DNA from 3 places in the Variovorax sp. Soil_C_26 genome. Region 3 is predicted to be linked to each of the others. Evidence: predicted binding sites of a transcription regulator. Region 3 holds the regulator's gene; each other region holds the start of a gene.
The links. The regulator LexA, encoded in region 3, represses DNA repair genes until DNA is damaged. The targets are predictions, from matches to a motif close to ACTGTATNNNNATACAGT.
Positions count from the first base shown of each region.

Region 1: the regulator LexA is predicted to act here: its motif matches at 4,579-4,596, upstream of AC3A6G_RS08720 (PA0069 family radical SAM protein).
Region 2: the regulator LexA is predicted to act here: its motif matches at 8,881-8,898, upstream of AC3A6G_RS24005 (putative DNA modification/repair radical SAM protein).

Region 1 covers NZ_JBDGJC010000002.1:671,760-681,583, forward strand. The annotation lists gene add (adenosine deaminase) at 1-850, opposite strand, end outside; gene AC3A6G_RS08695 (LysR family transcriptional regulator) at 938-1,885, shown strand; partial or broken gene AC3A6G_RS08700 (DUF4166 domain-containing protein) at 1,930-2,472, opposite strand; gene AC3A6G_RS08705 (SAM-dependent methyltransferase) at 2,469-3,407, opposite strand; gene AC3A6G_RS08710 (thiol-disulfide oxidoreductase DCC family protein) at 3,423-3,845, opposite strand; gene AC3A6G_RS08715 (GbsR/MarR family transcriptional regulator) at 3,902-4,501, opposite strand; gene AC3A6G_RS08720 (PA0069 family radical SAM protein) at 4,616-5,710, shown strand; gene AC3A6G_RS08725 (gluconokinase) at 5,815-6,321, shown strand; gene gnd (decarboxylating NADP(+)-dependent phosphogluconate dehydrogenase) at 6,383-7,804, opposite strand; gene AC3A6G_RS08735 (AraC-like ligand-binding domain-containing protein) at 7,923-8,885, shown strand; gene AC3A6G_RS08740 (alpha/beta fold hydrolase) at 9,010-9,738, shown strand; gene AC3A6G_RS08745 (3'-5' exonuclease) at 9,767-9,824, opposite strand, start outside.
Region 2 covers NZ_JBDGJC010000011.1:100,541-110,364, forward strand. The annotation lists gene AC3A6G_RS23965 (ABC transporter substrate-binding protein) at 1-315, shown strand, start outside; gene AC3A6G_RS23970 (ABC transporter permease) at 323-1,276, shown strand; gene AC3A6G_RS23975 (ABC transporter permease) at 1,289-2,182, shown strand; gene AC3A6G_RS23980 (ABC transporter ATP-binding protein) at 2,185-3,237, shown strand; gene AC3A6G_RS23985 (ABC transporter ATP-binding protein) at 3,267-4,259, shown strand; gene AC3A6G_RS23990 (amidase) at 4,280-5,473, shown strand; gene AC3A6G_RS23995 (ureidoglycolate lyase) at 5,623-6,129, opposite strand; gene AC3A6G_RS24000 (UdgX family uracil-DNA binding protein) at 6,126-7,601, opposite strand; gene AC3A6G_RS24005 (putative DNA modification/repair radical SAM protein) at 7,612-8,859, opposite strand; gene AC3A6G_RS24010 (hypothetical protein) at 9,033-9,245, shown strand; gene AC3A6G_RS24015 (LysR family transcriptional regulator) at 9,230-9,824, opposite strand, start outside.
Region 3 covers NZ_JBDGJC010000003.1:58,088-67,911, forward strand. The annotation lists gene AC3A6G_RS09690 (phosphotransferase) at 1-344, opposite strand, end outside; gene AC3A6G_RS09695 (Crp/Fnr family transcriptional regulator) at 346-1,065, opposite strand; gene AC3A6G_RS09700 (oxepin-CoA hydrolase, alternative type) at 1,123-1,902, opposite strand; gene AC3A6G_RS09705 (3-hydroxyacyl-CoA dehydrogenase) at 1,951-3,471, opposite strand; gene AC3A6G_RS09710 (MFS transporter) at 3,602-4,759, opposite strand; gene AC3A6G_RS09715 (D-2-hydroxyacid dehydrogenase family protein) at 4,776-5,783, opposite strand; gene AC3A6G_RS09720 (hypothetical protein) at 5,876-6,247, opposite strand; gene lexA (transcriptional repressor LexA) at 6,392-7,075, opposite strand; gene AC3A6G_RS09730 (asparaginase) at 7,147-8,154, shown strand; gene adk (adenylate kinase) at 8,176-8,832, opposite strand; gene kdsB (3-deoxy-manno-octulosonate cytidylyltransferase) at 8,964-9,731, opposite strand; gene AC3A6G_RS09745 (Trm112 family protein) at 9,728-9,824, opposite strand, start outside.

The sequences.
Region 1 (9,824 bases), on a different contig from region 3:
GCAAGCCCAGGCCGGGCATCCGGCGGATCGGATGGTCGAGCGCCCAGCGCGCCGGCGGCAGCGTGCGCAGGTAGTAGGAATTGGTCGGCACCACGGTGAAGAGCACGCCGCGCTCGGCGCACTCCCGCGCGAAATCGGGCTGGTCGACCACCGTGTAGCCATGGTCGATGCGGTCGACCTGCAGCAGGTCGAGCGCGGTGCGCACGTTGGTCCACGGCATGCCGAACTCGCCCGCATGCGCCGTGGTCCTGAGCCCCGCGTGCCGAGCCTCGGCGTAGGCGCGCGCAAACAATTCGGGCGGCCGGTCGACCTCGCGGTAGTCGATGCCGATGCCGACCACTTCGTCGCAGCGGTGGGCCTTGAGCCACTCGACCATCTCGACGGCGGCCTCGGGGCTCGCCTCGCGGTCGATCGCAGCGATGAGACGGCCCGTGATGCCGAACGCCTGCTCGGCGTCGTGGATCGCGCGCACGATCGCACCCTGCGCGTGGGCGTAAGCGATGCCCGATGCGTGCACGGTGCCGGTCGGGTTCCAGGAGAACTCGGCATAGCGCACGTTGTGGGCTGCCGCATCCTCCAGGTACTCGTGCGTGAGCTGGTAGAGATCGCCGGGGCTGCGCACCAGCTGCGCATCGAGCGCGCGCAGCACGCGCAGCACGCCGACGGGCTTTTCGCCGCGTGTGTAGAAGCCTTCGATCTCCTCGTCGGCGAGCGGGGCGCCGGCACGCTGGTTGAGCTGCCTGAAGGTCTGGTGCCGCACGGTGCCGAACAGGTGGCAGTGCAGCTCGACCTTTGGCATCTCGCGCAGCATCGATTCGAGCGTGAGGGGCGGCGCGGCGGGGTCGTTCATGCGGCCAGTCTAGGCAGCGCAGAACCATAAGCAAAATTTTGAATTTCTATAATTTGATTCATCCAATCGATGGACCAAGGAAAACCCATGGCCTCGCCACTGCGCGCACTCACGCTGCGACAGCTCCAGTTCTTTTCGGTGCTGGTGCAGGAAGGGCATTTCGGCCGCGCGGCGCGCCGGCTCGCCATCACGCAGCCCGCATTGAGCAACGCGATCAAGCAGATGGAGAAGCTGCTCGGCGCCGAACTGCTGACGCGTTCCACGCATCGGCTGGAGCTCACGGCCGTGGGCGCCGAAGTGCTCGCGCGCACCGATTTCCTCGTCAACACGGTCGAGGTCGCATTGCGCGACATCGAAAGCACCGTGCAGCGCGGCCGCGCCTTCGTGCGCGTGGGCGTGATCCCGTCGGCCAGCGCGCGCGTGACGGCCGCGGCCAGCGAGTTTCTCGCGCGCGGCGGCCACGCGCTCGAGATCGCCTGGCGCGATGCGCCCTCGACCACCTTGCTGGCCGAACTGCGCGGCGGCCAGCTCGACATGGCGGTGGCGGCCATCACCGAGCCGCCCGGCGGGCTGGTCTGCGTGGACCTGTTCCGCGATCCGCTGGTGCTGGTGGTGCGCCGCGACCATCCGCTCGCGGCCGCCGCGCGCACGCGCTGGGAGGCGATTGGCGGCGAGCGGCTCGTGATGTTCGAAAGCGGCAGCATGCCGGCGCTCGGCATTCCCGCGCGGGCGCAGTTCGCGCAGGGCGCGGAGCCCTACCGCGTGAGCTATTCCGAAACGCTCTATGCGCTGGTGCGCAGTGGCCATGCGCTGGGCCTGATGCCGCAGCTCTACACCTCGTCGCTGCGCGATCCCGAGCTGGCCGTGGTGCGGCTCACGCAGCCGCGCATCGAGCGCCGCGTGGTGCTGGCCTACCTGCCGGGGCCGATGCGCAACGTGGCGGCGCAGGAACTGATCGCCTGGCTGGGCGAACGGCTGCCGCGCGGCGCCGGGTCGGCGGGGGCGCGCGCGGGCAGCCGGAAACGGCCGCTGTAGCGGAACACGTCGCCGAACCAGCGGTGGCGCAGCACCATCTTCATGCCGAACGCCTCGGGGTCCTGCGGATCGGGCCGCTCCTCGACATAGGCAGTGCCCATCAGCAGGCCGAGCGGCAGCGGCAGATGCAGCCCGCCGATGCGCCAGACGTAGCCGCGGTCGCGGAACACCAGCGCGCCGTCCTCGGCGCTCACCGCCAGGCGCATGCCGATGCCGAAGCGCACGTATTCGATCACCTCGCCGTGCCGGCGCCCGAGCGCCATGTGCGAGCGGAAGTGGAAGGGCGCGCGGCCTTCGAAGCCGAAGACGCGGTCCCAGTACAGCAGGGCGCTGTCGGGCCGGCAGCGGTAGTGCACGTCGATCGGCACGTTGGCGCCGGTGTAGGGCACCAGCGCGCCGAATACTCGGCCGAAGGGCATCAGCAGCACGCGCGCCCATGGCGCATGGTGCACTTCGTCCATGGTGCCGCGCACGCAGACGTGGTCGGCCGAGAACGGTGCCATCGTGTAGTGCCTGCGGACCACCTCGCCGAGGCACTCCCACCGCGCACCGAGCGCCTGCTGGAAAACCGGGCGGCGGTCCGTCATGCCGCCGCCGGGCCGCTGCGCGTGGCCGTGACCATGCAGTAGTCGAAGTCGCGCCAGAACACGCCCAGCGCGAGCGCGCAGTAGCTGGCGACGATGTGCTTGCGGCGCCACGGGCCGAGCCGGCCGCGTGCCTTCCAGAGTTCGACCAGCGCGAAGCGCGTGGCGAGCAGCGGAATGTGCAGCGCGCTCGGCGCCACGCGCCAGCGCAGCGAACGCACCTCGATGTCGTGGAAGCCGTGCGTGCGCAGCGCGGCAACGAAATCGTCGCGCACCGCGAGCGTCGGAACGGCCCAGCTGTCGGCCCACAGGCGGTGGAGCCAGCCGGCCACGCGGCCCGGCCGCGGCCGCAGCAGGAAGCCGTCGACCACGGCGAGCCGGGCGCCGGGCTTGAGCAGGCGCGCCGCCTCGCGCACGAAATCCGCCTTGGCGGCTCCGCTGGCGTAGCAGGCGCTTTCCACGGCCCAGGCACCGTCGGCCTGCGCGCCGGGCAGGCCGGCGCGCGTGTAGTCGGCCTCGAGGTGCGCTACCCGGTCGGCCACGCCGGCCGCGGCATCGAGCCGTGCGGCGATGCGGTTCTGCACCGCCACGTTGGTGACCGTGACGGCGCAGAGCGCGGGATGATCGGCCAGCAGCGTGCGCGTGGTGGCGCCGGCGCCGCAGCCCAGGTCGACCACGCAGCGGCGCGGCGCCTGCGCCTCGGCCTCGCCGAGCCCGAGCGCACGGCCGACGACCCGGTTCATTTCCACCAGCATCGCTTCGCGCCGGAACGGGTTCAGGCCGAGCCGCCAGAAGCCGAAGTGCATGTTGTAGCTCGGACTCCATGCGCGATAGTCGTCGGCCACTTCGGTGAAGTAGTCCTGCGTATCTGCCTTGGTGACCGTGGCGGCCCCAGGCGTGGCGGGCAAGTGGAAGTCGGGCTGGAAGATGCTGGGCATCGGGGCTCTCTCTTTCTACATTCGGCAGTTGCCGTCGGCACAGGTGCCGCCGCGCGTGTGCGGGCGCGTCAGCAGCGCCACGAGCGGGCGCGGGAGGCGATGGCGGTGGCGCGCAAGCGCGGCGTAGGCGCGATCGGCCAGTCGCGCCACCGGCGGCAGGTCGAGCAGGAAGCCTCCGGCCGGCAGGCCCACGGCCTTGCGGCAGGCGCGGATGGCCGCCACGCCGACATGAAGTCGGCCCTCGGCGTCCACCGCATGAAGCGCCGTCATGAGCGCCTGGCGTGGCGCGGGTCCGCCATGGAAATCTGCGCGCGAGCAATCGACGAGGTGCAGGCGCGCCGCTGCGTCCCGGGATGCCATGGTCTTCATCTCGGCGGCGCAGAGCGGGCAGCTGGCGTCGTAGTAGACGGTCAGCGGGAAGGCGAGGGTGGACGACATATTGTGTTTCCGATATTTCTGTCAAAACAGAAATGAATGGACAAAAAAAGCACCGCTCAGATCATCGGCAGGCCGGCATGGTTCGGATCGGCGTCGCCGGCATCGCCCTGGCTGGCCGACGCCGGCGGGGCCGCGTCCCCGCGCACGAACTTCTGCACGCTCGCGCCCAGGCTCAGTACCTTGTCGAGCGTGCCGGGCGACAGCCGCAGCATCTCGTCGGCCCAGGTGGCGAGCTTGCTCATCAGGTCGAGGGTCGAGCGGATGCGGTCCTGCGCGTCGGCCGGTTCGTTCTGGAAGTCGGGGCTCGCGACGAGCTCGCGCAGCACGCGGACCGTGGGATCGAACTCGCGCTCCTTGCGCTCGCGCACCACGGTACGGAACAGCTCCCAGACATCGACGCTGGTCTCGAAATAGTCGCGCCGGTCGCCCAGCACATGCGTGACGCGCACGAGGTTCCAGGCCTGCAGTTCCTTCAGGCTGTTGCTCACGTTGGAGCGTGCCACGCCGAGCGTCTCGGAAATTTCCTCGGCGTGTACCGGCTTGCCATGGGCGAATAGCAGGGCGTGGATCTGCGACACCGTGCGGTTGACGCCCCACATCGACCCCATTTCGCCCCAGTGGAGAACGAACTTGCGCTGGATGTCGGTGAGTTGCATGCGTGAAAGTCTAATGTTCTTGAAATTTCTGTCAATACAGAAATCAGATTCTGTGGGATGGTGCAGGAGCAAAAATAACTGTATAAACATACAGTTTTCAGCCAAGAGGTCGCCATGCCAGCCGCTCTCATCCCGATCCATGCCATCAAGGGCCGCGGTGCGGCCACGCGCCTGGCGCACCGCTTCTCGCGCGACGAGCGCAACGACTTCGACGACGGCTGGGGCACGCTCGCCGACGAGGCGGCTGAGTCCGACGGCCTGGCGCCGCTCGCGACCGAAGTGCGCTTCGAAGACGTGAAATCGGTGCTCAACCAGAACGAATCGCCCGACATCTCGTTCGACCGCTCGCTCAACCCCTACCGCGGCTGCGAGCACGGCTGCATCTACTGCTTCGCGCGGCCCACGCACAGCTATCTCAACCTGTCGCCGGGGCTCGACTTCGAGACCCGGCTCATTGCCAAGCGCAACATCGTCGAGGTGCTGCGCGGTGAGCTCGGGCGCAAGGGCTACCGGCCCAGCCACATCGCGATCGGCACCGCGACCGACTGCTACCAGCCCATCGAGCGTGAGCTGCGGCTCACGCGCGCGGTGCTCGAGCTGCTGCAGGAGACGCGGCACCCGTTCGCGCTGGTCACCAAATCGAGCACGGTGGAGCGCGACCTCGACTTGATCGCGCCGATGGCCGCCCAGCGGCTGGCCGCTGTCTACATCACCGTGACCACGCTCGACGGCGATCTGGCCCGCAAACTCGAGCCGCGCGCCGCCGCGCCGCACCGGCGGCTGCGCACCATCCGCACCTTGGCCGAAGCCGGCGTGCCGGTGGGCGTGAGCGTGGCCCCGCAGATCCCGTTCGTGAACGAGGACATGGAGCAGGTGCTCGAGGCTGCCTGGGAGGCGGGTGCGCGCAGCGCGTTCTACACGGTGATCCGGCTGCCGTGGGAAGTGGCGCCGCTGTTCAAGGAATGGCTCGAACTGCACTACCCGCAGCGCGCGCAGCGCATCATGGCGCGCATCCACGAGATGCGCGGCGGCAAGGACTACGACGCCGACTTCGCCACGCGCATGAAAGGCAGCGGGCTCTGGGCCGACCTGATCCACCAGCGCTTCGAGAAGGCAACGCGCCGCATCGGCTTCAACCGCGAGCGCATCGCCCTCGACCTGGACGCCTTCCGGCCGCCGGGCGCGGCGGGGCAGGGGCTGTTGTTCTAGGGTCAGTCCCCATGGGCTTGCATGGGAGGGGGCCTCCAAATCAAGGTAGATTCGTAAACAAGGGGCGTGGGCCTTCGCGAACCGACCACAGGGAGTAGTTGCGCATGGATGGAATCTGGCTGGTGGTGATGGGTGTTTCCGGCTGCGGCAAATCGACGCTCGGCGAAGCGCTGTCCAGCGCGCTGTCGCTGCCGATGATCGAAGGGGACGACCACCATCCCCCCGAGAACCATGAAAAGATGAGCAAGGGCATTGCGCTGACCGACGCCGACCGGGCCGGCTGGCTCGACGCGCTGGGCCAAGCCCTCGCCGCCGAGCCGCGCGGTGCGGTGCTGGCCAGTTCGGCGCTCAAGCGCGCCTACCGCGACCAATTGCGCGCGGCCGTGCCCGATCTGAAGTTCGTCTTCATGGAGATCGACCGCGCGGAGAGCGAGCGCCGCGTCGCGTCGCGCGCCGGCGCGCACATCTTTCCCGCGAGCCTGGTGGCCAGCCAGTTCGAAACACTCGAATCGCCGGTGGGCGAGGACGGGGTGATCACGGTCGATGCGACCACGCCCGTGGAGGAACTGGTGGCGCAGGTCAGGCGCGCGCTGTCGGCCGAGCGCGGCTGAGACGCACCCGGCCGGTTCAATGCGGCCGGTTCAATGAGGCCGGGTCAACGAGGCCGGGTCGTCAGATCACTTCCGGCCACTGCGTGTGGAAGAACTCGCCCGCGGGCTTGTCCACGCGCTCGTAGGTGTGCGCGCCGAAGAAGTCGCGCTGCGCCTGCAGCAGGTTTGCGCTCAGGCGCTCGGTGCGGTAGCTGTCGTAGTACGCCAGCGAGGCGCTGAACGCCGGTACCGGAATGCCGTGGCTCACCGCGAGCGCCACCACCTCGCGCCAGTTCTGCTGCGTGCGGTTCAGCAGGTCCTTGAAGAACGGATCGAGCATCAGGTTGCCGAGCGCGGGGTCGCCGCGGTAGGCGTCGGTGATGTGGTTCAGGAAGCGCGCGCGGATGATGCAGCCGCCGCGCCAGATCGCGGCGATGCGGCCGAGGTCGAGCTTCCAGTCCTTCTTCTCGCCCATGGTCTTCATGAGGTCGAAGCCCTGCGTGTAGCTGATCACCTTCGAGGCATAGAGCGCATCGTGCACCTTGGCCACCAGCGCCTTCTTGTCGATCGACAGTTCGGCCTTCGGGCCCTGCAGCAGCTTGCTCGCCGCCACGCGCGCCTGCTTCTGCGACGAGAGCACGCGCGCCTCGACAGCGGCGTTGATGGTGCTGATGACCACCGCGTTCTCCGCGGCGTTGATGAGCGTCCATTGCCCCGTGCCCTTCTGGCCGGCCTTGTCGAGAATGACGTCGACCACCGGCTGGCCGGTCTCCGGGTCTTTCTGCTCGAGCGCCTTCGCGGTGATCTGGATCAGGTAGCTCTGCAGCTCGCCCTCGTTCCACTCGCTGAAGACGGCGGCCATCTCGTCGGTCGTGAAGCCCGCTGCCTTGAACAGGCTGTAGGCCTCGCAGATCAGCTGCATGTCGCCGTACTCGATGCCGTTGTGCACCATCTTCACGTAGTGGCCCGCGCCGCCCGGGCCGATGTGGATCACGCAGGGCTCGCCGTCCACCTTGGCGGCAATGCTCTCGAAGATCGGCTTCATCACCTCCCACGTAGAGAGCGGGCCGCCCGGCATGATCGACGGACCCTTGCGCGCGCCTTCCTCGCCGCCCGAGACGCCTGCGCCGATGAAGCGCAGGCCCTCGCCGGCGAGCCAGGCGTCGCGGCGCTCGGTGTCGCTGTAGAGGCTGTTGCCGCCGTCGATCACGATGTCGTCCTTGTCGAGCAGCGGGATCAGCTGTTCGATCACCTGGTCGACCGGCGCGCCGGCCTTGACCATGATCTGGACCTTGCGCGGCCGCGCCAGGCTCTGCACGAAGTCCTCGAGCGTCTTCGCGCCCACCAGCTTCTTGCCGGGGTGAGCGGCGACGAAGGCCTCGGTGGTGGCTTCGGTGCGGTTGTAGACGCTGACCTGGAAGCCGCGGCTTTCCACGTTCAGCACCAGGTTCTGGCCCATCACGGCCAGGCCGATCAGTCCGAAATCGCTTTTCTTGTCGTTCATGGCCCTTCTTTCGTGTGCGGTCGATGTGACGGGCATTGTGCCGGGCGTGCCGGCACGCTGCCATGAAGGCCGTCTATACCCGCTTGGCAAGCGCCCGAGGCGTGGGTATGTTGGTGCCATGAACGCAAACAGCCCGCCCGCCGTCCGTACCTGGTCGACCGACGCCGCGCCGCCGTCGCAGCGGCTCGACTACTGGGTCGGCGCGGTCTGCGAGGGTTTCCTCGAGATGGACGTGACCAGTTCGCTCGCGGGCAGCTTCAGCGCCACGCTCGAGTCGGCGCCACTGGGCGCGATCGGCGTGAACCGGGTCCGCGGTTCTGCACAAGACGTGTACCGCACCCGGCGCGCCATCGCCCACAGCCGCAGCAACTACTACTACCTGCTGTGCAAGACCGATTCGCCCTGGGTCGCCGCACAGGACGGCCGCACGGCGCGCCTGCTGCCGGCCGATCTTGTGCTCGTCGACTCGCGCCGGTGCTACGAGTTTCATTTCCTGCAGTGCGCCGACACGCTGTCGCTCGAACTGCCGACGGCGTGGGTCGAGTCATGGCTGCCTCGCGCAAGTGACCATCAGGTGCGGCGCATCGACGGGCAGTCGGGCTGGGGTCGCGTGCTGAGCGGTTTCGTGCAGCAGCTGTCGCCGCAGGCCGTGCTGAGGCCTCCGTTGCCAGCAGCCTTGCTGACCGACCAGCTCGGTGGGCTGCTCGCACTTGCGGCAGGCGCCGACCCGGCTTCGGCAACGTGCGAGGGCGAGCGTGCCGCGCTGCGGCGGCGTGTGCTCGATGCCACGCGGGAGCGCCACGCCGAGCCGGGGCTAACTGCCGCCAAGGTGGCGTGCGGGCTCGGCATTTCGGAGCGCAGCCTCCACCGCTGCCTGGCCGGCGGCGCGACCACCTTCGCCACCGCGCTCGCCAGTTTTCGCATGGAGGTTGCGCGACGCATGCTGTGCGATGCGCGTTTCGACCGGCTCGGCATTGCCGAGATCGGCTTCCGCGTCGGATTCACCGACGCATCGCACTTCGTGCGCCAGTGCCGCCGGCATTTCGGCGCCACACCAGGCGCCTTGCGGCGCCACCGCTGAGACAGAGGCCGCATCCAGCAGGCGCCCGGCAGGCATCGGCCATTCGCCTGTCGGCGAGCGGCCATCCGGGCGGCCGCATGTTGCCTAAAGTCGTCTTCATCACGACCAAGAAGGAGACATGCATATGTCGGACACCTATGTTCTGGTACACGGCGCCTGGCACACCGGCGCCGAAATGGAAGCCGTGGCCGGCAGCCTGCGCGAGGCCGGCCACGGGGTGCATTGCCCCACGCTCGCGGGCAACCGCGCCGACGACGACCGCTCGCGCATCGGCCTCGAGGATGCCATCGAATCGGCTGTCCGCTTCATCGAGGAGAAGGACCTGGGCGATGTCCGTCTTGTGGGCCACAGCTATGGCGGCATGGTGATTTCGGGTGTGGCGGACCGCATCGCGCAGCGACTGAAGCGGCTGGTGTACGTCAACGCCTTCGTGCCGCTCGACGGGGAATCGCTCAACGACATGGTGCCGCCGCACTACATCGCGATGTTCGATGCCATTGCCGGCGCCAACGGCAATGCGGTGACCCTGCCATTCGAGGTCTGGCGCGAAGCCTTCATCAACGATGCCGACCTGCCGCTCGCGCAGGCCAGCTACGAGCGGTTGAACCCGCACCCCTACCGAACCTTCACCGACAAGATCCGGCTTTCCCAACCGCTGGCGGCATTGCCGCTCGGCAAGTCCTACGTCAATTGCCTGCAGGACACGGCCATGCCGCACAGCCTGCCATGGCATCCGCGTCTGTCGGAGCGGCTTGGCTTGTTCAGGCTGGTGGAATGCCCGGGCAGCCACGAGATGTTCTTCTCGAACCCGATGCGGCTGGCGCAGGCCATCCTGGAGGCGGGGCGCGACTAGCGCTGGCGGCCACTCGCCGCTGCGCCGCTCAGCGGTTGAACAGCGCGTCGTACACGCGGATCGACGCATAGGCATCGTTGGCCGCG
Region 2 (9,824 bases), on a different contig from region 3:
GTGAGCTTCGCCGCCATGGACCCGTTCTTCGCGATGGTGCGCTTCGTGAGCACCAAGGCGTTCCCGCCGGTGTCGAACAACTGGGGCTACTACGGCAATGCCGAAGTCGACAAGCTCGTGGCCGATGCGCGCACCAGCTTCGACGACAAGGCGCGCGACGCGGCACTGGCAAAGCTACATGCGCACGTGGTCGACGACGCGCCCTTCGTCTGGATCGCGCACGACGTGGGCCCGCGCGCCATGTCGGCCAAGGTCCGGAACGTGGTGCAGCCGAAAAGCTGGTTCATCGACATCGCCACGATGACCATGGACTGAGCGCGCGATGCTCGCCTACCTGCTGCGCCGCATCGTCTACGCCCTGCCGATCATGGTCGGCGTGGCGCTGGTGTGCTTCCTGCTGGTGCACATCGCGCCGGGCGACCCGCTGGTGTCGATCCTGCCGCCCGACGCGTCGGCCGAGCTGCAGGCGCAGTTGCGCGAACTCTACGGCTTCAACCGCTCGCTGCCCGAGCAGTTCGCGATGTGGCTCTGGCGCGCGCTGCACGGCGACCTGGGCATGTCGATCGCAAGCAACCGCGCGGTGGCCGGCGAGGTGTTCACCGCCGTCGGCAACACGCTGCGCCTCGCGGTGGTGGCCACCTTCATCGGCTTCGTGCTGGGTTCGCTCTTCGGCTTCGTGGCGGGCTACTTCCGCGGCTCGTGGATCGACCGCGCAGCCTCGATGTTCTCGGTGCTCGGCGTGAGCGTGCCGCACTACTGGCTCGGCATGGTGATGGTCATCGTGTTCTCGTCGCAGCTCATGTGGCTGCCCGCCACGGGCGCCGGCCCGGGCGGCTCGAGCGACTGGGCCTGGGACTGGGCGCACCTGCAGTTTCTGGTGCTGCCGGCGCTCACGATGTCGGTGATCCCGATGGGCATCATCGCGCGCACGGTGCGCGCACTGGTGGCCGAGATCCTCGACCAGGAGTTCATCATCGGCCTGCGCGCCAAGGGCCTCACGCACTTCGGCGTGTTCCGCCACATGGTCAAGAACGCCGCGCCTACCGCGCTGGCGGTGATGGGCCTGCAGCTCGGCTACCTGCTCGGCGGCTCGATCCTCATCGAGACGGTGTTCTCCTGGCCCGGCACCGGTTTTCTGCTGAACTCCGCCATCTTCCAGCGCGACCTGCCGCTGCTGCAGGGAACCATCCTGGTGCTCGCGCTGTTCTTCGTGGTGCTCAACCTGCTGGTCGACGTGCTGCAGACCCTGCTCGATCCGCGCATTGCGCGGGCCTGAAGACCCATCGCCATGTCCGCCCTTCTCGCTCCCCTCATCGCCGCCGAGCCCCTGCCGCCGCAGCGCTCGCGCGGCTATTGGACTTCGGTGGTGCTGCGCTTCGTGCGCGATCCGGTCGCCATGGGTGCCGCGCTGGTGGTGCTGCTGCTGATCGGGCTGGCGGTGTTCGGCCCCTGGCTCGCGCCGGCCGACCCGTATGCCTCCTCGATGCTCAAGCGGCTCAAGCCGATCGGCACCGAGGGGCTGCTGCTCGGCAGCGACGAACAGGGGCGCGACATGCTCTCGCGCCTGATCGTGGGCGCCCGGCTGTCGCTGTTCATCGGCATCACGCCGGTGTTCTGCGCCTTCGTGCTCGGCACGGTGATCGGCATCGTCGCGGGCTACGCGGGCGGTCTCACCAACACGCTGATCATGCGCACGATCGACGTGTTCTACGCCTTCCCGTCGGTGCTGCTCGCGATCGCGCTGTCGGGCACGCTGGGCGCGGGCGTGGTCAATTCGCTGATCTCGCTGACGGTGGTGTTCATTCCGCAGATCGCGCGCGTGGCCGAGAGCGTGACGACGCAGGTGCGCACGCGCGACTACGTGGAGGCGGCGCGCGCCTCGGGCGCGAACCCCTTCACCATCGTGCGGGTGCACGTGCTCGGCAATGTGCTCGGACCGATCTTCGTCTACGCCACGAGCCTGATCGCCGTGTCGATGATCCTGGCCTCGGGCCTGTCGTTCCTGGGCCTGGGCGTGAAGCCGCCCGAGCCCGAGTGGGGGCTGATGCTCAACACGCTGCGCACCGCGATCTACGTGCAGCCGTGGGTGGCGGCCCTGCCCGGGCTGATGATCTTCGTCACCTCGATCTCCTTCAACCTGCTGTCCGACGGATTGCGCTCGGCGATGGACAACAAGGGGTGAGCATGAATCCATTGAACGACGTCGGCGGCCCGGCGCAGCCGCTGCTCAGCATCTCGGGCCTGGTCAAGCACTTCCCGCTCAAGAAGGACGCGCTCGGCCGCGGCGGCGGCGTGGTGCGCGCCGTGGACGGCGTGGACTTCGAGGTGCACAAGGGCGAGACGCTGGGCGTGGTCGGCGAATCGGGCTGCGGCAAGTCGACCACGGCGCGCCTCTTGATGCAGCTCATCGCGCCGACGCGCGGCGAGGTGGTGTTCGACGGCCGCGAGGTCGGCGGCCGCGACCTGCCGCTGAAGGAATTCAGGCGCCAGGTGCAGATGGTGTTCCAGGACAGCTACGCCTCGCTCAATCCGCGCCTCACCATCGAGGACTCCGTCGCCTTCGGGCCGCAGGTGCACGGCCTGCCGCGGCGCGAAGCGGTGGCGCGCGCACGCGACCTGCTCGCGCGCGTCGGGCTCGATTCGCGGCGCTTTGCCGAGCGCTATCCGCACGAGCTGTCGGGCGGCCAGCGCCAGCGCGTCAACATCGCGCGTGCGCTGGCGCTGCAGCCGCGCATGGTGATCCTCGACGAGGCGGTCTCGGCGCTCGACAAGTCGGTCGAAGCCCAGGTCATCAACCTGCTGCTCGACCTGAAGGCCGAGTTCGGCCTGACTTACGTCTTCATCAGCCACGACCTGAACGTGGTGCGCTACGTGAGCGACCGCGTGATGGTGATGTACCTCGGCCAGGTCGCCGAGATCGGTCCGTCCGAGACGCTCTACGATGCGCCGGCGCACCCCTACACGCGCGCGCTGCTGTCGTCGATGCCGTCGATGGACCCCGACCACCGCACCGAGGCCGCCGCGCTCGCGGGCGACCCGCCGAACCCTATCGATCCGCCGAGCGGCTGCCGCTTCCATCCGCGCTGCGCGCTCGCAGCGCCGGTGTGCAGCCAGGTGGTGCCCGAGCGCATCGCCACCGGCGCGCGGCATGCGGTGAGCTGCCTGGTGCATGAAGCGGGCAGCGGGCACCCCATGGCGCAGCCGGCGCAGCAACACGAAGAAAGGCAGGCCGCATGAACCACGCCGCGCCACCCGTCACCGAACCGATGGTCCGCCTGCGCGACCTGAGCGTCACCTTCACCGGCGGGCGCAAGCCCGTGCATGCCGCGAGTGGCGTGAGCCTGGACGTGGGCCGCGGCGAAGTGGTTGCGCTGATCGGCGAATCGGGCTCGGGCAAGAGCGTGACGCTGCGCACGCTGCTGCGGCTGCACCCCGAGCGCCGCACGCGCATCGGCGGCCAGGTGCAGGTGGCCGGGCGCGACGTGCTCGCGATGTCCACGCGCGAGCTCGACGGCTTCCGCGGCAAGGTCGCGTCGATGATCTTCCAGGAGCCGCTGCTCGCGCTCGACCCGGTGTACTCGGTCGGTGCGCAGATCGTCGAATCGATCCGGCGCCACGAGAAGGGCGTCGCCGCGGCCGAAGCGCAGCGGCGCGCGCTCGCGCTGTTCGAGCGCGTGCGCATCCCGAGCCCCGAGCGCCGCCTCGCGGCCTATCCGCACGAGATGTCCGGCGGCATGCGCCAGCGCGCGATGATCGCGCTCGCCCTGGCCTGCAACCCGCAGCTGCTGCTGGCCGACGAGCCGACCACCGCGCTCGACGCCACGGTGCAGATCCAGATCCTGCTGCTGCTGCGCGAGCTGCAGCGCGACCTCGGCCTGTCGGTGATCTTCGTCACGCACGACATCGGCGCGGCGGTCGAGGTGGCCGACCGCATCGCCGTGATGTATGCGGGCCGCATCGTCGAGGAAGGCAGCGCGCGCGCGTTGATCCGCACGCCGCGCCACCCGTACACCATCGCGCTGCTCAAGAGCCGGGCCCATGGCGCGCTCGCGCGCGGCGCGCGGCTAGAGACCATCGGCGGCGCCCCGCCCGACCTTTCCGCGCTACCGCCTGGCTGCGCCTTTGCCGCGCGCTGCAGCCTCGCCGCCGAGGCCTGCCGCATTGCACAGCCGCCCGCCATCGAGCTGGCACCGAACCACCGCGCGCGCTGCATCCGCACCGAGGCTGCCGCCGCCATCGCCCCCACCCTGGTAGCCTGACCCTGCCGACCTGCACCACCATGCCATTGCACGACCCCGCCCACGCCTTCGTTCCCTACCCCGACGTTCCGGTGCCGCATGCGGCCACCGGCGCGCTCGCCGACCTGAGCTTCGCGGCCAAGGACCTGTTCGACGTGGCCGGCCATCCCACCGGCGGCGGCAGCCCGATCGTGCTCGCGATGTCGGGCATCAAGACACGCACCGCGCCCGCGGTGCAAAAGCTGCTCGACGCGGGCGCGCGCTTCGTCGGCAAGACCGTGACCGACGAGCTCGCGTTCTCGATGAACGGCAACAACGCGCATTTCGGTGCGCCGATCAACGGCGCCGCGAAGGACCGCATCACGGGCGGCTCGTCGTCAGGCTCGGCCTCGGCGGTGTCGTGGGGCCTGTGCGACTTCGCGCTGGGCACCGACACCGGCGGTTCGGTGCGCGCGCCGGCCAACCACTGCGGCCTCTACGGCCTGCGGCCGACGCACGGGCGCGTGAGCCTCGAGGGGGTGATGGACCTCGCGCCGAGCCTGGACACCTGCGGCTGGTTCGCGCGCGACGCCGCCACCTTCGCGCGCGTGGCCGACGTGCTGCTGGGCGCCGATGCGGTGGCCCTGCCGGCGCGCGTGCGGCTGCTGCGTCCCGACGATGTCTGGTCGCTCGCGGTGCCGGCCGCGGCCGCGGCGCTGGCCGATGCCGCCGCGCGCGTGCAGGCCGTGCTCGGCGAGGCGCGGCATGTCGACGTGGCGCTCGACTCCTTCGATGCGATGTACTGGAACTTTCGCTACGTGCAGGGCCATGAGGCCTGGCTCACCGACGGGCCGCTGATCGAGCGCCATGCGCCGCCACTCGGCCCCGGCGTGGCGGAGCGCTTTGCCTGGTCGCGCGGCGTGACCGATGCGCAGATCGTCGCCGGCCGTGCGTTTCGCAGCGCCTTCCGCAGCCACCTCGCCGAGCTGCTCGGCCATGACGGCGTGCTGCTGATGCCGACGATGCCCGACATCGCGCCACTGCGCAGCGAGGCCGAGGCCGGCCTGGAGGACTACCGCGACCGCTCGATCCGGATGCTCTGCATCGCGGGCCTCAGCGGCTTTCCGCAGCTGTCGATGCCGTTCGCGCAGCGCGACGGCGCGCCGCTGGGCCTTTCGCTGCTCGGCCCCGCAGGCTCGGACCGCTCGCTGGTCGCGCTGGCCGAGCGCCTCGCGGCAGCGTCTCAGAAGCTGTGAATGAACTGGACGTGCCCGAGCAGGTCGTCCAGGCGCGTCCGATCGAGGCGCAAAGCGCAGTCGTAGCTCGGGCTACGGCGAGCATTTGCAACGACGAGCGGGCGTGTCTGGGCGGGCTGAGCGGGCATGGCCGGTTCGTTCACAGCTTCTCAGTCCGGCTGAACCACCGCCGGCGCGGCCAGGCGGCAGACGTCGCAGTCGGGCACATCGGCGCCGCGCTCCAGCACCACGAAGTCGCCCGCGTCCAGCGCCAGCAGCGCGTGGTGCCAGGTGCCGGGTGCGAGCAGCACGCCCTGCAGCCCATCGGTCACGAAGGCCGAAAGATCGGCCGCCGACGTGGGCGCCGCACCTGCACGTGCGACCACGATCACGAAGCGCCGCATGCCGAGCGGCACGAAGGCCTGGCTGCCGAGCGCATGGCGCTCCAGTTCAACGACCTCGTGCGGAAAGCGCCGTGCCTGCGCGCGGAACAGCGCGAGCATCGGCCGGCCGCCGCCGGCGTCGAGCTGCAGGTCGTCCACGAGGTCGAAGCGCTGCGCGCTGCCGCCGTTGATGGGCCGGCCTTCGCCGGGCGGCGCGGCGATCACCGTGCCGAAGGGCGAGAAGGCGTCGGCGGTCAGCGGCCGGATGGCGAGCAAAGCATGGGCAGGCGTCATGCCGCCATTGCAGCAGAAACCGTGCCGCGCGCGGCGGCCAATTCGTCGCGCCAGCGTGCATAGGCGGCGGCGCGTTCGCCGTCCGCGAGCCGCAGCAGTGCCGAGGGATGCAGCGTGACGAACACCGGTCGGCCGTCGGCGCGTTCGTGCAGCCACATGCCGCGTTCGGCCTGCACCGCCACCGGGCGCCCGAGCAGCGCGCGCGCCGCGGTGGCGCCGAGCGCGACCAGTGCCTGCGGCTTCACCAGCGCGATCTCGTGGTCGAGCCAATGGGCGCAGGCTTCGGCCTCGCGCTGGCCGGCGGTCTTGTGGATGCGGCGCTTGCCGCGCAGTTCGTACTTGAAGTGCTTCACCGCATTGGCCAGGTACACGCTGTCGCGCGGCCAGCCGATCTGCGCCATCGCGCGGTCGAGCAGCTGCCCGGCCGGCCCGACGAACGGCCGGCCCGCCAAGTCTTCCTGGTCGCCGGGCTGCTCGCCGACCAGCATGTGGTGCGGCGCGAGCGGGCCTTCACCGCACACGGCCTGCGTGGCGAGCGCGCCGATCGGACAGGCGCGGCAGCCGTGCGCGGCGGCCTGCAGTTCGGCCAGGCTCGCGGGCGCCACGCCTTCCGCGGGGCGCAGGTGCAGCGCGATGGGCGCGCGGATGCGACGCACGGGCGTGGCCGGTGCATCGATCATGGCCTGGCTGCGCGCCGCGGCGGCGTCGGCCAGCGGCTGGATCAGCGCGGCCTCGGGCAGGTTGTGCCAGTAGCGGCGCGGCATCTCGTTGCGCATGGCCGCGAGCTTGAGCCGCGCGGGGTTGAAGATGTGCGCGTAGTAGGTGAGCCAGAGCTGCTCGCCGGCATCGGGCGCGGGCTTTTCGCGCCGGTCGGCGCCGGGCCGGAAGGCCAGCGCGGCACCGTCCCACGCCACGCAGCGGTCGGGCGTGAGGATGGCCCAGCGCATCTGCGCGAAGCGGCGCGCGAAGAACGGCGCATTGGCCTCGACGATGCGGTGCTCGGGCTCGAACCACGCCACGTGGCGCTCGAGCCCGTCGGCCTCGTCGGCCACGCGCGTGAAGCGCACGAAGGCGCGCATCTTGTGGATGTCGCGCCGCACCGACCGGGCCATGCGCTGGGCTCGCATCATGTCGGCGTCGAGTGGATCGTGCCGCAGCGCGGGTTCGTGCGCGAGGCGCCAGAGCAGGCGGTAGAGCAAGGCAAAGCGCTGGTCGTCGCGGTGCAGGACCACGTCGGCGCAGAGTGCGACGATGGCGGCCGGCACGGGATGCGAAGGCACGGCGGGCGGCGCGGGCAGCATGGTGTCTGCCTCGCCGAACAGGCCTTGGCTTGCGCCGCCGCCGCCATCGCCGCCGGCCGCGTCGCGCACACGCCATTCGACTTCGCCCGGCGGCACGCCAGCGGCCAGCAGTTGCCGGGCGCTGCGGCGGAATGCGTCGAGGTCGACCGGATCGTCGAGCAGCGCCTGCATCGCACGGCCCCTAGAACAGCGATGCCTGCACCGCGGTGCGCGGCGGCGCCGCGAGAGCGCCGCGCGCCGGCCGATGCCCGTCGGCCACCACGAACGGCAGCACCTTGCGCGCGGGCACATGGAGCCGCCGCAGGTCTTCGGCACGCACGCGTCGCACCCGACGTGCCTGCATCAATCGGTCGACGGCCTTGACGCCGAGCCCGGGCACGCGCAGCAGCATCTCGCGCGGTGCCTGGTTCAGGTCGACCGGGAAGCACTCGGCATGCGCGAGCGCCCAGGCCATCTTGGGATCGACGTCGAGCCGCAGCAGGCCGTCGGGCGCCGCCACGATCTCCTCGTGGCCGAAGCCGTAGAAGCGCATCAGCCAGTCGGCCTGGTAGAGCCGGTGCTCGCGCAAGAGCGGTGGAGCGGTGAGCGGCAGCGCGCGCGCCGCATCGGGAATGGGGCTGAAGGCCGAGTAGTAGACGCGGCGCAGCCGGTAGGCGCCGTACAGCGTGGCGCTGGTCGCGAGGATGCCGCGGTCGTCTGTGGCATCGGCGCCCACGATCATCTGGGTGCTCTGCCCCGCGGGCGCGAAGGGGGGCGGCTTGGCGGCCACGGGGGCGGCGCCGGGCAGCACGCGGATCGGCACCACGCGGCGCGCTTCTTCGCGCGTGTGGTCGATCGCAAGCCGCAGCCGCGCCATCGATCGGCGGATGGCGCTCTCGTCCTTCTCGGGTGCGAGCGCCTGAAGCCCCTCGGTGGTCGGCATTTCCACGTTGATGCTGAGCCGGTCGGCATAGCGGCCGGCCCGCGCGATAAGTTCGTCGCTTGCGTCGGGAATGGTCTTCAGGTGGATGTAGCCGCGAAAGTCGTGGTCCTCGCGCAGCGCCCGCGCCACCTCGACCACCTGCTCCATCGTGTGGTCGGGCGACTTGACGATGCCGCTCGACAGAAAAAGGCCCTCGATGCAGTTGCGCCGGTAGAAGTCGAGCGTGAGCTGCACCACCTCGTCGATGCGAAAGCGCGCGCGAGGCACGTTGCTCGAGGCGCGGTTGACGCAGTAGAGGCAGTCGTACTGGCAGTGGTTGGTCAGCAGCACCTTGAGCAGCGAGATGCAGCGGCCGTCGGGCGCGTAGCTGTGGCAGATGCCCATGCCCTCTGTCGAGCCGATGCCGCGTCCGCCGACCGAGTCGCGCGGCTGCGAACCGCTCGACGCGCAGGAGGCGTCGTATTTGGCGGCATCGGCAAGGATGGCGAGTTTGCGCTGAAGTTCCACGGCGGCTTGGGGCGTCAAAAGACTGTATGAATATACAGCATCGAGGCGCCGGCGTTGACAAAGACCGGCTGCGCGCAGGGTCGCTCGCCACGCGGCCCGCTACAGTCCAGGGCTCTTTCCACCCGATGCGCAGCGATGCGCCGTGTCCGATGCGCCGCCTCTCTTCCTTCTCCGTGCTCGCACTGGCTGCCGCGCTGCTTGCCGCGGGATGCGCCTCCCCGCGCACCGCGCCGCGCGTGGTCTTCCTCGCCGACGGCGTTTTCAAGTCGCCCTCCACCCAGGACGCCGAGGCCTATTGCCGCAACTTCGGCGCGCCCATGCGCTACCTCGACCCCGAGGCGGCGGCCCGCGCGCCGGGCGCCGAGGTGACCTATCGCTGCGACTGAGCCGGCGCCTCCTCGCCTGGCACCCGCACGCACGCGAGGATGAAGTCGATGAAGGTCCGGATCGCGCGCGTGTGCTGCCGGTTCGGCATGTAGAGCATGAACATCTGCGTGCCGAAGAGCGACAGGCGCCAGTCGTCGAGCGTGGTGACCACGTCGCCCCGGCGCATGTCGTCGGCCACCACGTAGTCGGGAACCAGCCCGATGCCGAGGCCCGCCAGGATGGCCTGGCGCAGGAACAGGAAGTTTTCCGAGATCAGCGTCGGCTCGAGCACCACTTCGCGCCGCACTTCGCCCAGCTCCTGGCTCTGGTAGGCCGACACGCGCAGCTGCCGCCCGACGACGGCCGCCGTCACCACGGGAGCGCTCTGCAATTCGTCGAGCTGCTGCGGCAGCGCATGTTCCGCCGCATAGCCGCGCGAGGCGCAGGCCACGTAGCGCACCGCGCCCAGGTCGCGCGCCACCAGGTTCTGCGGCGGCTCGGGCACCACGCGGATCGCGATGTCGACCTCGTCGCGCAGCAGGTCCTCGATGCGGTTCTCGAACACCACGTCGAGCACGATGCCCGGGTACTGCCGCTTG
Region 3 (9,824 bases):
GCGCGGCCGATGATGGCTTCGTCTTCGCACAGGCAGTGCATGCGCGGCACGGGCACGTCGGTGCCGGCCAGGCCGCTCATGACCTTGAATTCGCGCTCCACCGCATGCGCCGAAGGCAGCAGCTTGGCGACGGGACCGGGCTTGGCGCGCATGACGTAGCTGCGCTTCGGCGTGACGAGCTTGTAGGTCGGGTTGGATTGCCCACCCTTGAACATCTCGACCGTGAGCGGCCCCTCGAAGCCCTCGAGGTGCACTGCGAGCCAGGCCGCAAGGACCTCGACGTCGAAGGCATGCTGCGCCGAGACCGCGCGGGTGCCGATGAAACTGGAGAAATCCTGGCTCATGTCAATGATCTGCTTCCGAGATGCGCATCAAGGCTGCGCGGTCCAGCACCACGAGGCCGCCTGGCTCGATCCGGATCGTGCCCTCGCGCTCCATGGTCTTGAGTTCCTGGTTGACGCGCTGGCGCGAGGCGCCGAGCAGCTGCGCGAGCTCTTCCTGTGCCAGGTGCAGGCCAATGCGCGTCTGGCTGCCGTCGTCGAGGTTCGGCACGCCGTAGCTGCGCACCAGATGGATCAGCTGCTTCGCGAGCCGCGCGCGCAAGGGCAGGGTGTTGAGGTCTTCCACCAGCCCGAACAGCGTGCGGATGCGGCGCGCCTGCAGCCGCATCAGCGCCTCGTACAGCTCGACGTGGGTCGCGAGGATCTTCTGGAAATCGGCGCGCGCCACGCACAGCACCGTGCTGTCGCCATGCGCATAGGCGTCGTGCGTGCGCCGGTCCCCATCGAACATCGCCACGTCGCCGAACCAGATGCCCGGCTCGACGTAGGTCAGCGTCACCTGCTTGCCCGAGACCGCCGTCGAGCTGACGCGCACGGCACCCTTGGCACAGGCGATCCAGTGATCGGGCGGGTCGCCGCGGGCAGCGATCAGGTCGCCGTCCTTGAAGCGTTTGACGAAAGCGCATCGAAGAATGTCGTGCCGTAGCGATGGTGAGAGAGAAGAAAACCAGCGACCACTGTTGATCGCTTCACGTTCTTCGATGGTAAGAATGGGGTCGTCCATTGGTCTGTCCTGTCGGCGACTGAAAGGCTGGAAGGTGTCACGGGAGCGACGGCGCGCTTATCCGTACTGCGGAGGCTTCTTCTCGAGGAAGGCGGCAATGCCGATCCCGGCATTCGGATGATGGAGGTTGCGCACGAAGTGGTCGCGCTCCTGCGAGAGCTGCGACGCGAAGCTGGCGCCCCGCGCCTCGCTGAGCAGTTCCTTGATGCTCGCCAGCGCATTCGGTGCGTGCGCGTTGAGCCGCGCCGCCAGCGCCAGCGCGCCGGCAAGCGCCTGGCCGTTCTCGCTCAGTTCGTTGACGAGGCCGAGCGCATGCAGCCGCGGCGCGGCGATGCGTTCGCCGCACATCAGCCATTCGCTGGCAAGCTGGCGCGGCAGGGCTTGCGCCAGCTCCCAGCTCAGGCCCGCCACGGGAGACAGCGCCAGGTTGCTGTACGACGATGCGAAGACCGCATCGCGCGCGGCCACGATGAAATCGCAGGCCAGCGCCAGCGAGAAGCCTGCACCTGCCGCCGCACCTTCGACGGCCGCAATGATCGGCTTGGGAAAGGCGCGGATCGAGTCGATCCAGTTGTGCAGGCCCTCGACGCTTTCGGCCTGCACCAAGGGATCGCGCTGGCGGTTGTCGGCCAGGCGCTGCAGCGAGCCGCCGGCGCAAAACCAAGCGCCCTGGCCCACGAGCACCACGCTGCGGACCTCGTCGCTGCTCTCCGCGCCGTTGAGCGCCTCGACGCCGGCGGCGTAGATCTCGGGGGCCAGTGCATTGCGCTGGGTCGGGTTGGCGATGGTCAGCACCATGGTGCGTCCCTCGCTGGTGCTTTTCAGTTCGGCGGGCATGGCGGCGGTGCTTTCGTGGAGGATGGTCGGTTCGGCGGCTGACTACTCTTACTCTTCTTCGTGCAGCAGGCTCAGGCCGAGTGCACCACGGCGGCGCAGCCACGGGCTCGGGCGGTAGCGCGGGTCGCCATAGACGGTCTGCAGGTTGAACAACACTTCGAGCATGTTGGTCGGCCCGTGCAGGTTGCCCATGGCGAGCGGTCCGCGCGGGTAGCCGAGGCCGAGCTGGACCGCGGTTTCGAGATCGGCCGGCGAACACACGCGCTGCTGGCACATGTCGGCGGCGATGTTCACGATGGTGCCGACCACCCGTTGGGTGACGAAGCCGCCGCTGTCGCGGATCACGCTGACGGCCTTGCCGTCGCGCGCGAAGAGCGCATGCGCTGCATCGCGCATGTCGCGCCGCGTGGCCGGGTTGGTGGCCAGCACGCGGCGTCGCGTGGCGGCGTCGTCGACCAGCATGTCGATGCCGACGGTGCGCGTGGCGTCCAGGCGCTCGACGGCGGCGATCGTGGTCACGTCGAAGCCGAGCGGCGCCACGAGGATCAGCGAGCCCGGTGCCGCCGTGGCGCCGCTGTCGATCTGCGCGCCCAGCGTGTTGATCAGGCGCAGCAGTTCGGCACGGCGTGCGGCACGCGGCGAGACCCAGACCGAAGGCAAGGTGCCCACGCTCGGCGGCAGTGGTTCGGCGTCCTGCTGCTGGGCCCCGTCGGCGTAGCGATAGAAGCCCTCGCCGGTCTTGCGCCCGAGCACGCCGGCCGCGAGGCGCTGCGCGGTGATCACGCTGGGCCGGAAGCGCGGCTCCTCGTAGTACTGGTGGTAGATCGACTCCATCACCGGGTGCGACACGTCGAGCGCGGTCAAGTCCATCAGCTCAAAGGGGCCGAGGCGGAAGCCCGCCTGGTCCTTGAGGATGCGGTCGACCGTGGCGAAGTCGGCCACGCCTTCGCCGACGATGCGCAGCGCCTCGGTGCCGTAGCCGCGGCCGGCGTGGTTGACGATGAAGCCGGGCGTGTCCTGTGCCTGCACGGCGCTGTGGCCCATCTGTGCGGCGTAGCCCGCCAGCCGCTTGCAGGTGTCGGGTGATGTGCGGAAGCCGGCCACGACCTCGACCACCTTCATCAGCGGCACGGGGTTGAAGAAATGGAAGCCCGCCATCCGCTCGGGATGCGCGAGCCCGGCGGCGATCGCCGTGACCGAGAGCGACGAGGTATTGGTGGCGAGCGTGGCCGCAGGCGTGACGATCGCCTCGAGTTCGCGGAACAGCTTGCGCTTGACTTCGAGGTCTTCGACCACCGCTTCGATCACGAGGTCGCAGCCGGCCAGGGCGGCGATCGAATCGACCGCCTTGACGCGCGCAAGCTGCGCGTCGCGCGTCGGCACGTCGATCCTGCCTTTCTCGTGCAGCTTGTTCCATTGGGCCGCAAGGGCTTCGCGCCCGCGCTCCGCGGCGCCCGCGAAACTGTCGAGCAGCAGTACCTCGCTGCCGGCCTGGGCGGCGATCTGGGCGATGCCCCGCCCCATTGCGCCGGCGCCGACGACGCCGATCCGGGTGTAGTTGACTGTCATTGGAGAAGGATTTTCACTGGTTGAGAAATTCGGGCCGGCGGGCGGCTGCCCCGACCGCGGTGTTTCGAGCAGACTGCGATTTTGCCGCCATGGCCGGAACGGGCGCTGCGGGTTTCTCGCAGCAGGCGCGTCAGGCCGCCCGGCCGCTGCGGTCGATGGCCACGCTCGCGCCGATGGCGACCAGCAGCAGCGCAAGGCCGACCCAGTTCATCCATGCCGATGCGTCGTTGGCCAGCAGCCATCCGCCGAGCGCGGCACCGACGGCCTGGCCCGTGTAGATGCCCGAGCTGTTCAGCGCCACCGAGCCGGGCGCGAGCGCTGGCGCCAGGCTCACCAGCCGAGCCTGCTGCGCCGAATTGGTGGCGAAGCATCCGAGCCCCCAGGGCACGATCACCGCGGCCAGCCAGGGCAGGGTGGGCGCCCAGGGCCAGAGGAACAGACTCAGCGCGATCAGCGAACTCGTCAACAGCACCATGCGGCCTGCACCGACGCGGTCGATGAAGCGGCTCACGACCATGTTGCCCAGCACGCCGAAAACGCCGAACAGGCCCCACACCAGGCTCAACGTGGTGGGGTCTGCGCCGAAGTCCTGCTTAAGGACCGGGCCGAAGTAGCTGGACAGGACGAACTGGCCGGCACCCTGCAGCGCCGTGACCGCGACGATGCCCATCAGCACCGGGCTGCGCAGCACGCGCGACCATGCGGCCTTGGACAGTGCTGCGGGATGGATCCCCTGCGGCAGCGTCAGCCAGACCCAGGCTGCGCTCGCGACGCTCAGCACCGCGATGGCCACGAAAGCCATGCGCCATCCAAAGTGCCCCCCGATCAGCGCACCGATCGGGAGGCCCAGCACCGAGGCCAGCGACCAACCGAGAAAGACGAAGGTCACCGCACGCCCGCGCTGTTCCGGTGCCACCAGCAAGCCGGCACAGGCGGCGGCTTGCGGCGTGAAGACCGCTGGCGCGATCACCGTGAGCATGCGCACCGGCAGCAGGGCGCCGAAGCTGGGCATCGCGGCCGCAATGGCGTGCCATGCCGCGTACCAGAGGAGCGAAAGCGCGAGCAGCTGGCGGCGGTCCCAGCCCGCGACCGCGGCCGCCAGCAGCGGCGCGCCGATGCACATCACGATGGCCGCGACCGTGATGAGCTGCCCTGCCGTCGCGACGGAGACCGCGAGCGATGCGCTGATCTCGTTGAGCGTGCCGGGCACCACCATCACGCCCGTGCCAATCACGAAGTTGCCGGCCAGCAGCGCCCAGAGCGCACCCCGGGACGCCGACCGGCTCACGGAGCCGTCTCCGGACTCACCGGCGGACCTGCAGGGCGCCGGGATTCACGATGTTGGTGGGGTTGCCCTTGATGAAGCTCACGACGTTGTCGAAGGCCTGCCCGAAATAGCTCTCGTAGCTTTCCTGCTCGACATAGCCGATGTGCGGTGTGCAGATGCAGTTTTCGAGGCGCAGCAGTGCGTGGCCCTGCAACGGCGGTTCGCTCTCGAACACGTCGATCGCCGCGAGGCCCGGCCGGCCGCGGTTCAAGGCGGCGAGCAGCGCATCGGCCTCGACCAGTTCGGCCCGCGAGGTGTTGACGAAGAGCGCTGTCGGCTTCATGCGCGAGAGGTCCTCGAGCGTGACGAGGCCCACGGTCTCTTCGTTGAGCCGCAGGTGCACCGACAGCACGTCGGCCGCGGCAAAGAACTCCTGGCGGTTCTGCGCCACCTGGAAGCCGTCGGAACGCGCCTTGGCGCAGCTCGCCTCGCGGCCCCAGATCACGACCTGCATGCCGAACGCCTGGCCGTAGCGCGCCACCAGTTGGCCGATGCGACCATAGCCCCAGATGCAGAGCGTCTTGCCCTTGAGCACCGAGCCGAGCCCGAAGTTGGGCGGCATCGACGCCGACTTGAGACCCGACTGCTGCCACGCGCCGTGCTTGAGGTTGCTGATGTACTGCGGCAGCCGGCGCATGGCCGCCATGATCAGCGCCCAGGTGAGTTCGGCGGGCGCCTGCGGCGAGCCGCTGCCCTCGGCCACAGCCACGCCGCGCTCGGTGCAGGCCGCGACGTCGATGTGGCCGCCGACGCGGCCGGTCTGGGAAATGAGTTTGAGCCGGGGCAGCTTCTCGATCAGCTGCCGCGAGATGTGGGTGCGCTCCCGGATCAGCACGATCACGTCGGCGTCTTTCAGGCGCACCGAGAGCTGGCCGATGCCTTTCACGGTGTTGGTGTAGACCTTGGCGGCGTAGGCGTCGAGCTTGGCGGCGCAGCGCAGCTTGCGCACGGCGTCCTGGTAATCGTCGAGGATCACAATATTCATGGCGTGCAATTGTGCCTCGCAGCACTGGCACGGCGCGCGCCTGAACGTTTGGATACCCGGCCCCGGGGAAAGTCACCGGGGCGTGCACGGGCTCAGTGCAGGTGCGCGGACCGCGGTGCGGCACTCACGGCTTCCATGGCCTCGAGCGCGGCGAGCCGGTCGAGCTCGGCGCAGACATCGGCCATACGCCCCGAAATCACCATCCGGTTGGTGCTGCGTTTTTCGCCCTGGTGATCGACCACGCGGATCACGCGCAGCGGCCGTGCAGGCGCGGCAGCGGCCTTGGGTGCCGCCTGGGCATGGGGCCGGGCCGCGCAGGCAGGGCGAACGACGAGGCCGCCATGCAAGCCTGCGGACGCAGCACGGCCATCGCGGTGGCGGGCACTGCGCGCGGGCAGCAACCGGCTGGCCAGCGACTGCAGCGGCATCCAAAGGTCAACGATAGCGAGAAGGGCGATTCCCATGTGAACTCCAAGAAGGTTTGAGGTTGAACACAGGCAGGATTGCTTTCGCCGGACGCAACAGGGTGATGGCGCCAGTTGCGCCATACGCCCGCCACCTGTTGCGGCTGGATGGATGGTTTCGGTTGTCAGCAGCCGGTTTGGCGGCTACATCAGCATGGTGTTGCGGATCAGGCCCACGGCAAGGCCCTCGATCTCGAACGGCTCGCCGGGCTGGACCACGATGGTCGGATAGTCGGGGTTTTCAGCGTGCAGCTCGATCACCTGCTTGTTGCGCTTGAGGCGCTTGACAGTGACTTCGTCGCCGAGGCGGGCCACCACGATCTGGCCGTTGCGGGCTTCCTTGGTGGCTTGCACCGCGAGCAGGTCGCCGTCCATGATGCCGGCGTCGCGCATCGACATGCCGCGCACCTTGAGCAGGTAGTCGGGCTGCTGCTGGAACAGGGTGTTTTCGACGTAGTAGGTCTGGTCGACGTGCTCCTGCGCGAGGATCGGCGAGCCCGCGGCCACGCGGCCGATGAGCGGCAGCGCGAGCTGCGCCATGCCGGGCAGCGAGAGCGAGAACTGCCCGCCTTCGCGGTGCCGGGTCTCGTTGAGCGAGCGCAGCGCGTCGCCCTTGAGCCGGATGCCGCGCGAGGTGCCGCTGACGAGTTCGATCACGCCCTTGCGGGCCAGCGCCTGCAGATGCTCCTCGGCCGCGTTCGCGGATTTGAAGCCGAGTTCGTTGGCGATCTCGGCGCGCGTGGGTGGCGCGCCAGTGCGTGCGATGGCGCTCTGGATCAAGTCCAGGATCTGTTGCTGGCGGGCGGTAAGCTTCACGGCAAACTGCATAGTGGTTCCTTGCGGCACTGGCTAGATATCCAGTAACTGTATTTTTAACCAGTTTTTAAAAGTTGGCAAGCATGGTGAATTCATCAGGTCCTGGTGTGCGGCGTATCGTGGTGTTGGGCACGGGCGGCACCATCGCAGGCCGCGCCGCCGATGACGGCGACAACATCGGTTACACCGCGGGCGAGGTCGTGGTGGCCGATCTGCTTGGCGGCATCGGTGCCCCCGCGGGCTTTGCGCTCGTGGCCGAGCAGGTTGCCCAGCTCGACAGCAAGGACATGGGCTTTGACGTCTGGCTGCAACTCGCCGAGCGCTGCGCTGTGTGGCTCGCCGAGCCTGACGTGGCGGGCGTGGTGGTCACCCATGGCACCGACACCATCGAGGAGACGGCCTTCTTCCTCCACTCGGTGCTCGCGCCGGCCAAGCCGATCGTGTTGACCTGCGCCATGCGCCCGGCAAGCTCCCTCTCGCCCGATGGCCCGCAGAACCTGCGCGATGCCGTCGCGGTCGCCGGCGCGACGGGCGCGAAAGGGACGACTGTGGTCTGTGCCGGCACGGTGCATGGTGCGCTCGACGTCCAGAAGGTGCACACGTACCGTCCTGATGCGTTTGCATCGGGCGACGCCGGCCCGGTCGCCTACGTGGAAGAGGGTGTGGTTCGGCGCCTGCGGGACTGGCCCGGCGCCGTGCCGGGCGGCGCTGGCGTAGGGCTGCGCGCGGTCGCGGGAGCGGTCGCGGCGGCAGGGTGGCCGCGGGTCGAGATCGTCATGAGCCATGCCGGCGCCAGCGGCGCGCTGATCGACCTGCTGTGCCAGGAGCGCGCCGGCGGCGTCGCCGAGCCGGTCCGCGGACTGGTCGTGGCGGCCACCGGCAATGGCACACTGCACCAGACGCTCGAGGCTGCTGCCGTGCGCGCGGAACAGGCTGGTATCCCGGTGTTGCGCGCCACGCGTTGCGCGAGCGGCCGCATTCTGCCGCGGCCCGACGACCGGCTGCGCGATGCGGGCGCGCTGACGCCGGTCAAGGCGCGCGTTGCGTTGATGCTCGAACTGCTGGGAAGGGGAAAAGAAGACGCCGCCTGAACCGCAGCGCCGGCGCGGCGCTCAGCTGCTCAGGGCCGCCAATGCGCGCTGCGTGATCTCGTCGACCGTACCGACGCCCTTGATGGCGCGGTACTTGGGCGCATTGGCCGGGTCGGCCTTGGCCCATGCGGAGTAGTAGTCGACCAGCGGACGGGTCTGCTCGCTGTAGACCTCGAGGCGCTTGCGAACGGTTTCTTCCTCGTCGTCCTTGCGCTGGATCAGGTCTTCGCCCGTGACGTCGTCCTTGCCTTCGACCTTCGGCGGATTGAACTTGACGTGGTAGGTGCGGCCCGACGCAGGATGCGAGCGTCGGCCGCTCATGCGTTCGATGATGTCGCTGAACGGCACGTCGATCTCGAGCACGTAGTCGAGCTTGACGCCGGCCGCCTTCATGGCGTCCGCCTGGGGGATCGTGCGTGGGAAACCGTCGAACAGGAACCCGTCGGCGCAGTCGGGTTGCCCGATGCGTTCCTTCACGAGATTGATGATCAGGTCGTCGCTCACGAGGCCACCCGATTCCATGATCGACTTGGCTTGTTGTCCGAGCGGGGTGCCCGCCTTGACCGCCGCGCGCAGCATGTCGCCGGTGGAAATCTGGGGAATGCCGTACTTCTGGCAGATGAAAGTGGCTTGCGTGCCTTTGCCCGCCCCGGGCGCGCCCAGCAAAATTAGTCTCATGATGTCCTCGGACGGTTCTTAGATTTTGTGTCGCACCCCATGCGGCCCGAGGGCCGCCCAAGGCGGAATTGCTTCGAGGATAGCATGCGAGGACGGGCGAAATTCCCGCTGCCGCCCTCTGTGCGGGGGCTTCAGCGCACGCTCGCGAAGACCGCGCGGACGCGCGCGAGGTCTTCGGGTGTGTCGACGCCGGGGCCCGGCGCAGTCTGGCTCACATGCACCGCGATGCGGTGACCGTGCCAGAGCGCACGCAACTGTTCGAGCGCCTCGGTGGCCTCGATCGGCGCCGGCGGCAGCGACGGAAAACGCCGCACGAAACCGGCACGGTAGCCATAGATGCCGATGTGGCGCAGCGGCGCGGGCGAGGGCAGCACACCGGGTGCCGCGCCGCCGGCCGAGCCATCGCGCCACCAGGGGATTGGCGCCCGGCTGAAATAGAGCGCGTGGCCTTCGGCGTTGAGCACGGCCTTGACCACGTTTGGATTCACGAAGTCGGCCACCGACTCGATGGCGTGCACTGCGGTGCTCATCGCGGCGCCGGGGTGGGCCGACAGCGTGGCGGCCACGGCATCGATCAGCGCCGGATCGATCAGCGGTTCGTCGCCCTGGACATTGACCACGATGTCGTCGCCGTCGAGCCCAAGCTGTTCGCAAGCCTCGGCCAGGCGGTCGCTGCCGCTCGCATGGTCCTGCCGCGTGAGCACGGCCTCGACCCCATGTTCCCGGCAGGCATCGACGATGGACCCATGGTCCGCTGCGACCACCACGCGCGCCGCGCCCGACGCGGCGGCGCGCAGGGCCACGCGAACGACCATGGGCAGGCCGGCGATGTCGGCCAGCGGTTTGTCGGGCAGCCGCGTCGACGCCAGGCGCGCCGGCACCAGGACGGTGAAGCTCACCGCCCCAGCTCTTCGTCGGACAGGGTGCGCGCCTCGTTCTCGAGCAGCACGGGAATGCCGTCGCGCACCGGGTAGGCGAGGCGGGCGCTGCGC